3 regions of the Brevibacillus sp. MCWH genome follow, and region 3 is predicted to be linked to each of the others. Evidence: predicted binding sites of a transcription regulator. Region 3 holds the regulator's gene; each other region holds the start of a gene.
The links. Region 3 encodes LexA, which represses DNA repair genes until DNA is damaged. Its sites were predicted from a motif close to CGAACATATGTTCG; they were not measured.

Region 1 (4,186 bases), on a different contig from region 3:
ATCCCTCCATGCGATGTACGTTGTCTTCAGCTTCGGTTGATGAATGTGCAGGCCTTCCGGCCTGGGAATTATGAAAATCGTTTTCTTGTGGACGCTTACTAAATAAACAGTTTGTCTTCAATCTGAGCCGTCTCTCTGATGGGAGACGGCTTTTTCATGGGTGCAACCCCTGTATGGGCGTATTTGTGCTTGAGACAGGCGGCAATCAGCCCTTTGCTGGCAGGCCGTTTTACGGAACAGGTGTCGAGGGATTGTGCGGGACCAGCTGATCCAGGCTCTTGAATTCGTACCCCCGTTTGCGCGCCTCGTCGATGATTGCACCCAGCGCTTCTGCGTTGTCGCGGGAGACGGCGTGCAGCAGGATGACGGCACCCGGGTGAAGCTGTGAGATGACGCTGTCGTACGCGTACCGCCAGCCTCTTTGCACCTTGGTGTCCCAGTCTTTGTAGGCAATCGACCAGAAGATGCTGGTATAGCCCAGCTGCTTGCAGGCCGCAAGGGAGCGGTCGCTGAAAATTCCCCTTGGCGGACGCAAAAAGCGCATCTCTTTTTGACCAGTGATCCGGGCTACTTCCGTCTGTACCTTCTCCAGCTCTTCCCGGATGCGTTCGTTGGAAAGTTTCGTCATGTCGGGGTGGCTCCAGGAGTGGTTTCCGATCAGATGCCCTTCTGCCGCCATCCGTTTGATGAGGTCGGGCTGGTCTTTTACGTAATGTCCGGTCACGAAAAAGATGGCCGGCACCTTTTTGGCCTTGAGCGTGTCCAATATTTGCGCGGTGTAGCCGTTTTCGTACCCGTTGTCAAAGGTCAGATACAGTTCTTTTTTGGTCGTATCTCCCAAAAAGATAGCCCCGTGCTTCTCCACAACGGATTTGAATCCTTCCTGGTCAATGGAAGGAAGTTTGCCGTCCCTGCTCTTTTTAAAGCCAAAGTGGTACGCCGTATCGGGATGGGCAGCCGCATGCCCCAACACGATGGTTACGAGCAGCAAGACAGCGGACAAAATGGTAAGGCGCTTCATGGTAACCTGCCCTCCTTTGTGACAATAGGCTTCCCTTTACCTAGCGATATTGTCCCATCAACGTTGGCAAGTTATGTGCCTGCCGCGACCAGGCGCTTTTGGAAAAAACAGGTTGGCAACCCATACAAAACGGCCTTTCCCTGCCACATGGAGCGGGAAGGCCGGATGTGCTCAGGCCTCCTCCCAGGGGACGGGACGGGGGGCCGGAATGGGATATTGTTCGGAGCGATCGGGCATTTCGGCTCGGGTCTTGTCTATGGAACCGACCGGAATCCTGTCTTCCACTTCAAAAATGGCCATGGCTCTCTCTTTTTGATCGGGCATGCAGCACTCACCTCCGTATGTTTCCATTCACTAGGATGGTTGCGGGCCAGATTTTGATGCAAGGAAAAAAGAGCGATATACTGAATGGAGAATGGGGTGATTTCCATGAAGCAGTCTTCTCTGTGCCCGAAGTTTGAAAAAGCCATGCATCTGCTGAGCAAACGCTGGACAGGGCTGATCCTGCACCAGCTTCTTTTGGGACCGCAGCGTTTTTGTTCAATTGAAGAGGCGCTTCCGATCAGCGGCAGGCTTTTGTCGGAACGGCTGAAGGATCTGGAGAAGGAAGGACTGGTGCATCGGGAAGTCTATACGGATTCCGCTCCGGTGAGGGTGGAATATTCGCTTACGGATAAAGGACGCGCACTGGAACCGATCATCAAAGGCATCGAGAAATGGGCACAAGAGTGGATCGAACTGGATCAGAAAACAGTCAACTGAACGGACTTACGAACAAAGCGCCGGACATTGTGTACGGCGCTGATTTGCTTGGAAAGGACCGCATCGTTCAATGCGAGGCCGTTCCCTGCAAGGGACTGTTTCGGACGTGCTTCGGCTGCGCCGCGCATCTCAAGCCGGACGCGGGCCCCTGCCGTGGAGGCGGGCGACGAACTGGCGGTGCAGGCGTTCGCTGATGATGCGGCGGCGAATCTGAGCGAGCCGCTTTTCCGCCAGCTGCCGGGTTACGCCAAACTCCTGGGCCAGCAAGCAGGCCGGATGAGTCTGGCAGTCGGTCAGTCTCAACCTGGATACCATGAAAAACGGCAGGGCCGCGTAAAGTTGAAACTGCGAAGCCTGGGCCTCCTGCAGGTCGTGGAACGATTTTCTCATCTCCAGCTGTTTCCCGGTATGTCCGCGCAATATATGCCCCAGCTCATGAAAAAACTGCTCACGCTGGATTGGCCGGGGCAGGGCGGAATTGATCGTGATGCAGCGATAGCCGCCGGCTTCGTACCGCATCGATGGACAAGGACGGTACACAAGCTCAATGCCGAGGGCTTCGGCGACCGTTTCCTCGCGCAAATCTCCCGCATGTCGCATCCCCAGTCTGGCATAAAAAGCGCCCACCCATTTTTCCAGTTCCGTTTGTTTGTAATCGCGGAGCATGTGCATTCCTCCTTTGCAAGAAACAGAACGTATGTTCGGTATTGTGCGAAAAGAAAACGCCGTGCACGGGACAGTGTTTGGTAAGACACGTCCTGCCCCTGCCGGTCATGGTTTGTCCGACTGTCGGGCTTTCCACCGCAAATAGTCGATGTGCTTTTTCACTTCTTCAATCTCGGATGGGCTCAATCCCTCCAAGTCAAAGAACGAAATATGCTCCTCCGGATTTTTCCGGGTTCCCCATGAGGGCGTCGGGTCATTCGTCTTGCCGAGAAGGAAATCGGCGGAGACGTTGAACACATCGGCAACTTTCGAGAGCAGATGGTTGTCCACACTCTTTTTCTCACCCGACTCAATCCGTGAGAGCACCGTGTTGTGAATTTGCAGTTTTTCGGCCAATTGGATTTGGGACCACCGCTTTTGTTCCCGGAGCCATTTGATCCGTTGACCGACTGTTGACATCATTCGTCACAACCTTTCCGCTATGGCAATAATTATTCTAACAATTTTCCATAACGGAAAACACAATTTTTGTTAATTTAACAAAGAACGTGTTGACTTTGTGAAAATTGAAACGGTATTATAATGGTTAAAGATTTGCTAATTTGGCAAATAAAGGGGGATGCTGATTGAACAAAGTCAATCTGGGATTCATCGCAAGGCGACGGCTCGAAACGGGAATCACGTTGCAGGACATGGCGGAATCACTGGGCTTCAAGAACGCGTCTACCTATCTGAAATACGAAAAGGGCGAGTACGACTTCAAGGCGAATCACCTGCCGGTGTTGGCCAGAAAGCTGAAATGCGAACTGCGCGACTTGTTTCAGTGCTTGATTTTGCTGATATGACAAATACAGAGACAAACAGATCACAGAGCGATATGGCAAGAGATCGGTCAGGGGGGAAAGAGGTGGAAGTCCGGGAAGCCAACATGCGGCAGTTGGAAATCTGGAAAAGGACACTGGCATACGAGCTAGCGATGATGGAGCCCCAAAGCGTTTCTGCCTGTCAGGATTTCCTTCGTCGCTTGGAGTCGTTTGAGCGGGAACTGCAAAGGGAGAGCGACGCGGCACTGACCGCCCCGATTGCCGGGCAGGTGCCGTGAGAAAAAGCGGTTTCCCCAAACGGACGAGCCCACGGGGGAAACCGCTTCGTTGTGCTGTCTGGCGTTACCGCAGGACCGATGCGGCCATCCGCACATAGGTATGCCGTTTTCCGCGCACGGCGATGGAGTAGTGCATGATGTTTTCCGGGATAGCGATGCCATTGTAACCGGCGTCGCCGATGTGATACAGATCGGCCCCGGCCATTTTGCTGTTCAGCGCGATCTGGCGAATGGTCGCCTCGTCTGCCCCTTCCTGACTGGTGCCGGTGGCCAATAGGGCCAATGCGCCGTGGCGGTGGGCCAGATCGACCATGGATTTGGCCGCATCAAGCGTGATGCCGGGAATTGTGCCGGGCGAGGGGAGCAGGATGATGTCCGCCCCTGCTTCGATAAACTGGACAATCGTCTGCTCTTCTATCAAATTGCCACCGGCTTCATCTGCTACGCCAGCGCCGTGCATTTTCCCGGCCATGATCAAGGCGTCTTTGCCCATGACTTCACGGGCGGTGCGGATCGCCTGCCTGATTTCCCGGTTGGTCACTCCGGTCTTGGGGTTGCCGGTCAGGCAGAGGAAGTCAAAACCGAGCCGTTTTGCCTCGACAAAGGTTTCCGCCGAGGCCAGCCGCCCTGGGGGC
Region 2 (4,186 bases), on a different contig from region 3:
TCAAGCTTGATCTCTTCGGACAGGTCACGAATCTCCCCGTCCACCCGTACACGGACAAATCCCTGCTTGCGGATGTCCTCCAGGAGCTTGGCATGCTCTCCTTTCCGCCCCTGCACCATCGGGGCGAGAATCTGCAGACGGGTGCGTTCCGGATACTCCATCACCCGGTCCACCATCTGCTCGATCGTCTGCGACTTGATCTCAATTCCGTGTTCCGGACAAATCGCCCGCCCCACGCGGGCATACAGCAGCCGCAGATAATCGTAGATTTCCGTCACGGTGCCCACTGTGGAGCGCGGGTTGCGGCTGGTCGTCTTCTGGTCGATGGAGATGGCCGGGGACAGCCCTTCGATTGAGTCCACGTCCGGTTTGTCCATCTGTCCGAGGAACTGGCGGGCGTACGCAGAGAGGGATTCCACGTAGCGCCGCTGACCTTCGGCGTAAATCGTGTCAAACGCAAGCGACGACTTCCCGGAACCGGAGAGTCCCGTCAGTACGACGAACTTGTCCCGGGGGATGACGACGTCGATATTTTTTAGGTTGTGGGCGCGAGCGCCTTTTACTACGATGTTTTCCAATGGCATGTACATACCTCTTTTCTTAGAGCTCTGCCTTCAGCTCCAGTATCAAGTCTCGCAGTTCGGCCGCGCGTTCAAACATCAGATTTCGTGCTGCTTCCTTCATTTCTTCTTCCATCCGTTCAATCACGGCCAGGCGGTCTTTCTTCGGCATCTTCTTGAAGTCTGCATGCGGCAGGTATTCCGCTTTTTCTTCTGCCACCCGCGTCGCCTCGATCACTTCGCGGATGGCTTTCTTCACGGTCTGCGGCGTAATGCCGTGCTTTTCATTGTACGCGATCTGGATGGAACGGCGCCGCTCCGTCTCCCGGATGGCTGCCGCCATGGAGTCGGTGATCCGGTCGGCGTACATGATGACGCGTCCCTCGGCGTTGCGGGCCGCCCGGCCGATCGTCTGGATCAGCGAGCGTTCGTTGCGGAGGAAGCCTTCCTTGTCCGCGTCGAGAATCGCCACCAGCGACACTTCGGGAAGGTCAAGCCCCTCCCGCAGGAGGTTGATCCCGATCAGCACGTCAAATTCCCCAAGTCGCAGGGAGCGCAATATCTGCATCCGCTCGATCGTCTTGATGTCGGAGTGCAGGTAGCGTACTTTGATCCCGATTTCCTTCAGATAGTCGGTTAAGTCCTCGGCCATCTTTTTCGTCAGCGTCGTGACCAGCACGCGCTCATCCTTGGCGATCGTGGCCCGGATCTCGCCGATCAGGTCGTCGATCTGCCCCTTGATCGGCCGCACGGAAATGGTCGGGTCAACCAGGCCGGTGGGACGAATCACCTGCTGCACCAGGACCGGGCAGTGCTCCAGCTCATACGGGCCAGGCGTGGCAGAAATGTAGATGGCCTGATTCACCTTTGACTCAAACTCTTCGAAGGTGAGCGGACGGTTGTCCCGCGCCGACGGCAGACGGAAGCCGTGTTCGACCAGGACGTCCTTGCGCGCCCGGTCCCCGTTGTACATCCCGCGAATCTGCGGCAGGGTCATGTGCGACTCGTCGATGATGACGAGGAAGTCCTTGGGGAAATAGTCGAGCAGCGTGTATGGCGGATGTCCCGGCGGCAGCCCCGTCAGGTGGCGGGAGTAGTTTTCGATGCCGGAGCAGAAGCCCATCTCCGCCAGCATTTCCATGTCGTAGCGGGTGCGCTGCTCCAGGCGCTGCGCCTCCAGCAGCTTGCCTGCGGCGCGCAGTTCGGCCAGCCGCTCTTCCAGCTCCGCTCCAATGCTCTGGATGGCCCGCTTCATTTTCTCGTCGCGGGTCACGTAGTGGGATGCCGGAAAGATGGCGACGTGGTCGCGCTGGCCGATAATCTCTCCGGTCACCACGTCAATCTCCGTGATCCGTTCGATTTCGTCTCCGAAAAACTCCACGCGGATCGCATGTTCGCCGTGGGACGCGGGGAAAATCTCCACGACGTCGCCGCGGACGCGGAAGGTCCCGCGGACGAAGTTGATGTCGTTGCGGTCGTACTGGATGTCCACCAGCCGGTGCAGCACCTCGTCCCGGCTTTTCTCCATCCCGACGCGCAGCGACAGCACAAGCTCCCGGTACTCTTCCGGAGAACCCAACCCGTAAATGCACGAGACGGACGCGACGATGATCACGTCCCGCCGCTCGAACAAGGCGCTGGTGGCCGAGTGGCGCAGCTTGTCGATCTCGTCGTTGATGCTGGAGTCTTTTTCAATATAGGTATCTGTTTGGGGAATGTACGCTTCCGGTTGGTAGTAGTCGTAGTAGCTGACGAAGTATTCGACGGCGTTATGGGGGAAAAACTCCTTGAACTCGGCGCACAACTGTGCAGCCAAGGTCTTATTGTGGGCGATCACCAGCGTCGGTTTGTTCACCTGGGCGATCACCTGCGCCGCCGTATAGGTTTTTCCCGTACCGGTCGCCCCCAGCAGCGTCTGGTGACGCTTGCCCGCTTTTACGCCCTCCACCAGTTGGGCAATGGCGGTTGGCTGGTCACCGGACGGCTGATACTCCGATACCAATTCAAAACGGTCCATTCCCTCGTTCATCTCCTTGTCACATGTCATTTCCCATTATAGCACAATCGTTCAAAAAATAAGCGGAAATTCGAACAAATGTTTGTCTTCACCCGCAGTCAGCTTCTGCCGATACTGATAATGAGTCTCTACGTATGTGTAAGCGACACACCCGACATGTCAGGGAGGATCGTCATGGCAGGTACAGGAAGCGTTAACAACAATCCATACATACAGCCCAGTTGGAGCTACAAAGGCAAAAAAGAGTTTACCACCGAGATGGACCAGAACGCCTTTATGAAACTGCTGCTGGAGCAGTTGAAAAACCAGGACCCGCTCTCTCCGATGGACAACACGCAATTTATCCAGCAGACCAGCATGATGACCATGGTGGAAAAGATCACGAAAATGGCCAACCTGATGGAGCAGTCCAACAACAGCATGCTCACCCTGCGCGAGTATGAGGGCCTGATCGGAAAGACAGCCACCTACGATTTGCAGCTGGTGGACGAGCTGACCGGCGAAGTGATCCACGAGAAAAAGTCGGGCGTCATCGAATCGGTCTCCATGGATAACGGCAAAATCTACTTCCGGATCGCGGGCGAACAGACACCAATCCCGCGCGAATGGGTGAAGGGCCTGGAGTCCAAAGGCTTGACCGGAGCCGAACTGGACAACAGTCTGAAGTACGCGGACATGATCGGCAAGCAGATCTCCTACAAGGAGACGCGGCAGGTGGACAGAGACGGCAATCCGGATACGACAGACGACATCACCACCATTGAAGAGATCAAGGACGGCGTGATTGTCGGCTTTGCGATGAAAAACGGCAAAGTGGAATTCCAGTTGGACAACGGCAAGACCATCAAGCTGGAAGACGTGGTCGGCATGTCGGTGAAGCCGGACAATCTGCCGATGAACAACACGCTCCAGTACGCGCAGATGATCGGCTACACGATCACCTACACCGAGACGTCCACCAACCCGGACGGCACCACGTCCACCACCGAGAACACCGGCGTAATCAAAGCGGTCAGCATGAAGAACGGCGTCGTGGAGTTCGTCCTGGAAGGCGACAAAAAAGTGAAGCTGAGTCAAATTGTCGGGTTCGAGGCCACCGCGCCATAATCCGGGTGCCTCCCCTCACACAAGACAAAAAAAACAGCCGTACCGGCCGAACAGGCTGGTGCGGCTGTTTGACTTTCGCTGGCCCGTTTCATTCACGGACGACGACGCTCCCGGTATGTCCATCCACATAAACGGTCAGGTCCACCTTCGGTTTCACGCCGCAATAGCAGTAGGAACGCGACTGCCGGAACGAGAGATCATAGGCAAGCTGCCAGGTCTGCCCTTCCGTATGCAGCCAATCACCGCGGACGTACATCAGTTCCAGCGGGTACGCATCGAGCAGGGCCGACACCGCCTGCTGTTCAGAGACAGCCGCTGCGGGCGAGGGATAGCGGACGTCGGCCCAGTCTGGTTGAGCGAGCCACACTTGCTTGATCGAACCGTCCAGCGGATTGACGGAAATGGTGTACGCCCCCTCTTCCTCCATTTCGTCCTCCCAAACGACGGGAATGCCATTGACGATCGGATCGGCTGTGATCGTGGTCCAGTTTTCCCCTCCCGT
Region 3 (4,186 bases):
AACATTGTCTTCCGCTTCGGTTGATGAATAGGCAGGCCTTTCGGCCTGGAGATCATTTTTTGTGGACGCTAACTCAATGAACCGTTTGTCTTCAGTCTGAGCAGCCCCATGGCAGGGGCTGCGTTATGATTGTTCGTTTTCCAAACGTTTCTTTTTCACCCATTCATTCCAGTATTCAACTTCCTCAGCGCCTTCACCTAAAACTTCAATTTCGCCTATACAATATTCACAGATGTAATAGATTTCTCCATCACGGAGAATGGAGCACTTCTTTGGTCTCAAATGCTCGATTTCGCACCAAAAAGAAAGTTTCTTGCAATGTTCGCATCTTATATCATCGTCTTCCATATTACTTTTGTACCTCCTAAGTATTAATCGACCGTACACTTACAGACGTATTCCAAAGAATACATTAACCATAATGATAAAATATGTCAATTATTACGATTTATGGAAAAAGAAAAATCTGTTTATTTTTACTGATACGTGCATACTGACCAAGATGAGTCATGTGAAAAACGAATCCAGGCAGTGATAAACCAGTAATCCGCTTGCTTTCCAGCACGGATGTGAATATGAAATGGAACCGCATGGGGCCGTGTAATTTTGCAGCCTGGCTGGCTTCTGCAAAAATGTGGACGAGAATATATAGAAGGATGCAACGATTGGCGAGGTAATCCGTATATCCTAAGAGAAAGGAGTGTGCCCGATGGAAATACTGCTGTGGATTGTCATCGTGGCGTTGTTTGTCGCAAGCATCGCCGGTATTTTTCTTCCGGTTTTGCCGGATACGATTTTGCTTTGGGCCGGGTTTTTGCTGTACCACTTTGTCCTCGCCGAACCGGGGGCCGGGCTGCCGGCGTCGTTCTGGTGGGGGATGGTGGTGCTGAGTGTGCTGCTGTACGGCGCCGATTTGCTGACCAACATGTACTTCGTGAAGCGGTACGGCGGTTCCAAGTGGTCGTCGATTGCAGCGGCGGTCGGTATCTTTCTCGGGATTTTCCTGTTCCCGCCGTTCGGGATGCTGATCCTGCCGTTTTTGTTTGTGGTGTTGGTGGAGCTGTTCGTATCCAACCAGCCGTTTGAACGGGCGATTAAGGCGGGGGTGGGATCGCTCGTCGGATTTCTCGGCAGCGCAGTCGTCAAGGTCGTCCTGCAAATCGTGATGATCATCTGGTTTTTCATCGCCGCCCTGTAGATCGTGCTCCAAGAGGGCGAGATGCAATTCCTGCACCGGATCGTTCCGGTCTGACAGCGCCATAGAAAAAACAAGCCCGTATCTTTCGACGATGGTCGGAAAAGATACGGGCTATTCGTTTTCCTAGTGAATCAACCGGTACACTCCGATGACTTTTCCCAGAATGGTGACCGAGTCCAGGATGATCGGCTCCATCGTGGAATTCTCCGGCTGCAGGCGGAAGTGGTTTTTCTCCTTGAAGAACCGCTTGACGGTGGCTTCGTCCTCATCGGTCATGGCCACGACAATGTCGCCGTTGTTGGCCACGTTTTGCTGGCGCACGATGACGTAGTCGCCGTCGAGGATGCCTGCCTCGATCATGCTGTCACCCGACACGCGAAGCATGTACACCTTGTCCGAGGTGACAATGTGTTCCGGCAGGGGGAAGTAATCCTCCACGTGTTCCACGGCCGTAATTGGCTGCCCGGCCGTTACCTTCCCGATGACGGGCACGCGCACGACGGATACTTCATAGTCATCCTGATAGCGGTCGCCATCGGTCAACAGCTCAATCGCGCGCGGCTTGGTGGGGTCGCGCCGGATCAATCCTTTCTTTTCCAGACGGGCCAGGTGACCGTGGACGGTGGAGCTGGAGGCCAACCCGACGGCCTCGCCAATTTCACGAACGGACGGCGGATATCCCTTGTCGCGGACTTCCTTGCGAATGAAATCGATAATGGCTTGTTGTCTGCTGGATAGCTTGGACATGGACCACACCCCTGTTTTCTCGAACATGTTTTCTATATTGTACCATGGGATCTTGCGTTCGACAAACGTTAGTTCGATTTCGCTTGACACAAAACACATGTTCGCATTATGATGAAAACAAGAATATAGAACGTATGTTTGCAGGGGGATGGTATCATGCATGCTGTATCCGCACACAACCGTTTCACCAAAAAACAGGAGCGCCATAGCCGCACTGGTGTGAGACGCGGTGGGGCATTGATCTTTTTCGTGGTATTCTCTCTCTTTTTTTACTTCCTGACAGAACTTGTGTTCGCATCGGAGTCGTCGTCGATCGTGCCTGTGAAGGTAGTGACCGTTCAGAAGGGTGACAGCTTGTGGAAAATTGCCGTTGAGCACCAGGACGAAGCCGACATGGAGGTGCGCGAACTGGTGTACGCGATCAAAAAGATGAACCGACTGGACAACTCCGACATATACCCCGGACAGCGCCTGGCTGTTCCCGTCGGAGAGTAGACGGCAGCCAAGACAGCGGGGCAGGCCAGTGTATATCCTTTCGCTTGCGTTGTGCCGCCGATGTGTTATAATAGAGCGGCATTACAGAGAGTAGGGGGAGAGGCTGTGGTAACCGACGCGGAAATCAAACGGATCAACGAGTTGGCCAAGAAATCCCGCGAACAAGGCCTGACCGACGATGAAAAACAGGAGCAGCAGGCACTGCGGCGCAAGTACATCGACGCTGTCAAGGCGTCCCTGCGGGCTAACCTGGAATCGATCCGCTATGTGGAAGATCTTGAGGACAACGGTCCCAAACATTAAGATAACGTGTACTGGCACAAAAAGGCATCCACGCGCTTCGCTTGGATGTCTTTTTCTACGACGAAACGGAGCGAACAGGGAGGAATGCGCATGTCGTGGCTTGCTGTGGCAGTGGGGGGCGCTGTCGGATCAATCGTGCGGTATGGATTGGGCCTGGTGCTGAATCAGCCGGGCTGGCCGGCAGGTACGTGGGGAGCCAATGTTGTCGGCTCGTTTTGCATCGGTCTTTTGTACGCCTGGGGAAAGGAGCGGGGGTTTCTCCCGCCGGAGCTGTACCTGCTTTTTACCACCGGGCTGTTGGGCGGCTTTACGACCTTTTCTACCTTTTCTCTGGAGGTCATCACCTTTTTTGGCGACGGGAACATTGGACGCGGATTGGCGTACGTGCTGCTCAGCGTCGGCATTGGGCTGTTGGCCTGCGGAGCCGGAGTCTGGCTGGGCCGGCATGTGGGCTGACGCCAGCGCGATTGAAGCGAAGGGAGGATGGACGTGACGATTCGGCATCCCGATTACGAACAGGAACAAAAGCGGCTGGATGAAACGGTGTCCGCCATTGAACGGGAGATCGAGATACTGCGCGAGGAAGTAAGGGAAGTGACCGACGACTACGTGAAGCAGGTGGTCGGGTACAAAAAGGCCAAGGAACTGCGGTATCTGGAAGACCAGGGGAAAGACAAACCTTACTTCGGCCGGGTGGACTTTCTCAAGGATGAGACATACGAACTGGACATCGTCTATATCGGCAAGCGCGGCATTGTCCGCAGCGATACGTTTGATGCGCTGGTCGTGGACTGGCGGGCTCCGATTGCCAGCCTGTACTACAGCGGCGAAAGCAAGGACGCCTTCTACCGGACCGACAAGGGCATCGTCCGTGGAGAAGTTCGCCTGAAGCGCAACTTTGCGATTGAGAAGGGAAAGATTACCGGCATCTACGACGGGGCGGTCAAGGAGACGATCCGCCGGGGTATCGGCCATCCCGACGAGTTTCTCGAGGAAGGGTATATCGATGAGTTCCTCGCCGCCAATCTCAACCAGACCAACGACAGTCGGCTGAAGGACATCGTGGCGACCATCCAGTCCGAACAAAACGACATCATTCGGGCGGACAAAGACCGTCCCATCGTCGTCCAGGGGGTGGCCGGGAGCGGGAAGACCACCATCGCGCTGCACCGCCTCTCCTACCTGATCTACAACTACCAGGATACGATGATGTCGAAAAAATTCATGGTGTTTGCGCCGAACCGCCTGTTTCTGAACTACATATCGGACGTGCTTCCGGAACTGGGGGTGGATGACGTCCAGCAGGCCACGTTCTTGGACTGGGCGGCCAAGCTGGCCAAGCCGCTTCTGCCCAAAGGCTGGCGCATCACCGACCCGCAGAAGCTGCTGCGCCTGTTTTTCGAGGAAGGACAGGACCGGCGGGAACGGGAGATGACGCAAAAC

Region 1: ETC00_RS17420 (ImmA/IrrE family metallo-endopeptidase) is a predicted target of LexA. The motif match lies at 2,474-2,487, and genes of this name have one in related genera.
Region 2: uvrB (excinuclease ABC subunit UvrB) is a predicted target of LexA. The motif match lies at 2,649-2,662, and genes of this name have one in related genera.

What each region holds. Positions count from the first base shown of each region.
Region 1 is NZ_SDLF01000025.1:35,481-39,666, reverse strand. It holds gene pdaA (delta-lactam-biosynthetic de-N-acetylase) at 230-1,021, opposite strand; gene ETC00_RS17430 (hypothetical protein) at 1,193-1,345, opposite strand; gene ETC00_RS17425 (winged helix-turn-helix transcriptional regulator) at 1,451-1,783, shown strand; gene ETC00_RS17420 (ImmA/IrrE family metallo-endopeptidase) at 1,913-2,449, opposite strand; gene ETC00_RS17415 (helix-turn-helix domain-containing protein) at 2,555-2,911, opposite strand; gene ETC00_RS17410 (helix-turn-helix domain-containing protein) at 3,076-3,294, shown strand; gene ETC00_RS17405 (hypothetical protein) at 3,357-3,551, shown strand; gene ETC00_RS17400 (DUF7916 family protein) at 3,616-4,186, opposite strand, start outside.
Region 2 is NZ_SDLF01000023.1:37,183-41,368, reverse strand. It holds gene uvrA (excinuclease ABC subunit UvrA) at 1-584, opposite strand, end outside; gene uvrB (excinuclease ABC subunit UvrB) at 601-2,577, opposite strand; gene ETC00_RS16845 (flagellar hook assembly protein FlgD) at 2,752-3,684, shown strand; gene ETC00_RS16840 (YcdB/YcdC domain-containing protein) at 3,773-4,186, opposite strand, start outside.
Region 3 is NZ_SDLF01000016.1:139-4,324, forward strand. It holds gene ETC00_RS14045 (hypothetical protein) at 124-348, opposite strand; gene ETC00_RS14050 (DUF456 domain-containing protein) at 710-1,198, shown strand; gene lexA (transcriptional repressor LexA) at 1,322-1,945, opposite strand; gene yneA (cell division suppressor protein YneA) at 2,102-2,440, shown strand; gene ETC00_RS14065 (DUF896 domain-containing protein) at 2,546-2,743, shown strand; gene crcB (fluoride efflux transporter CrcB) at 2,834-3,199, shown strand; gene ETC00_RS14075 (UvrD-helicase domain-containing protein) at 3,233-4,186, shown strand, end outside.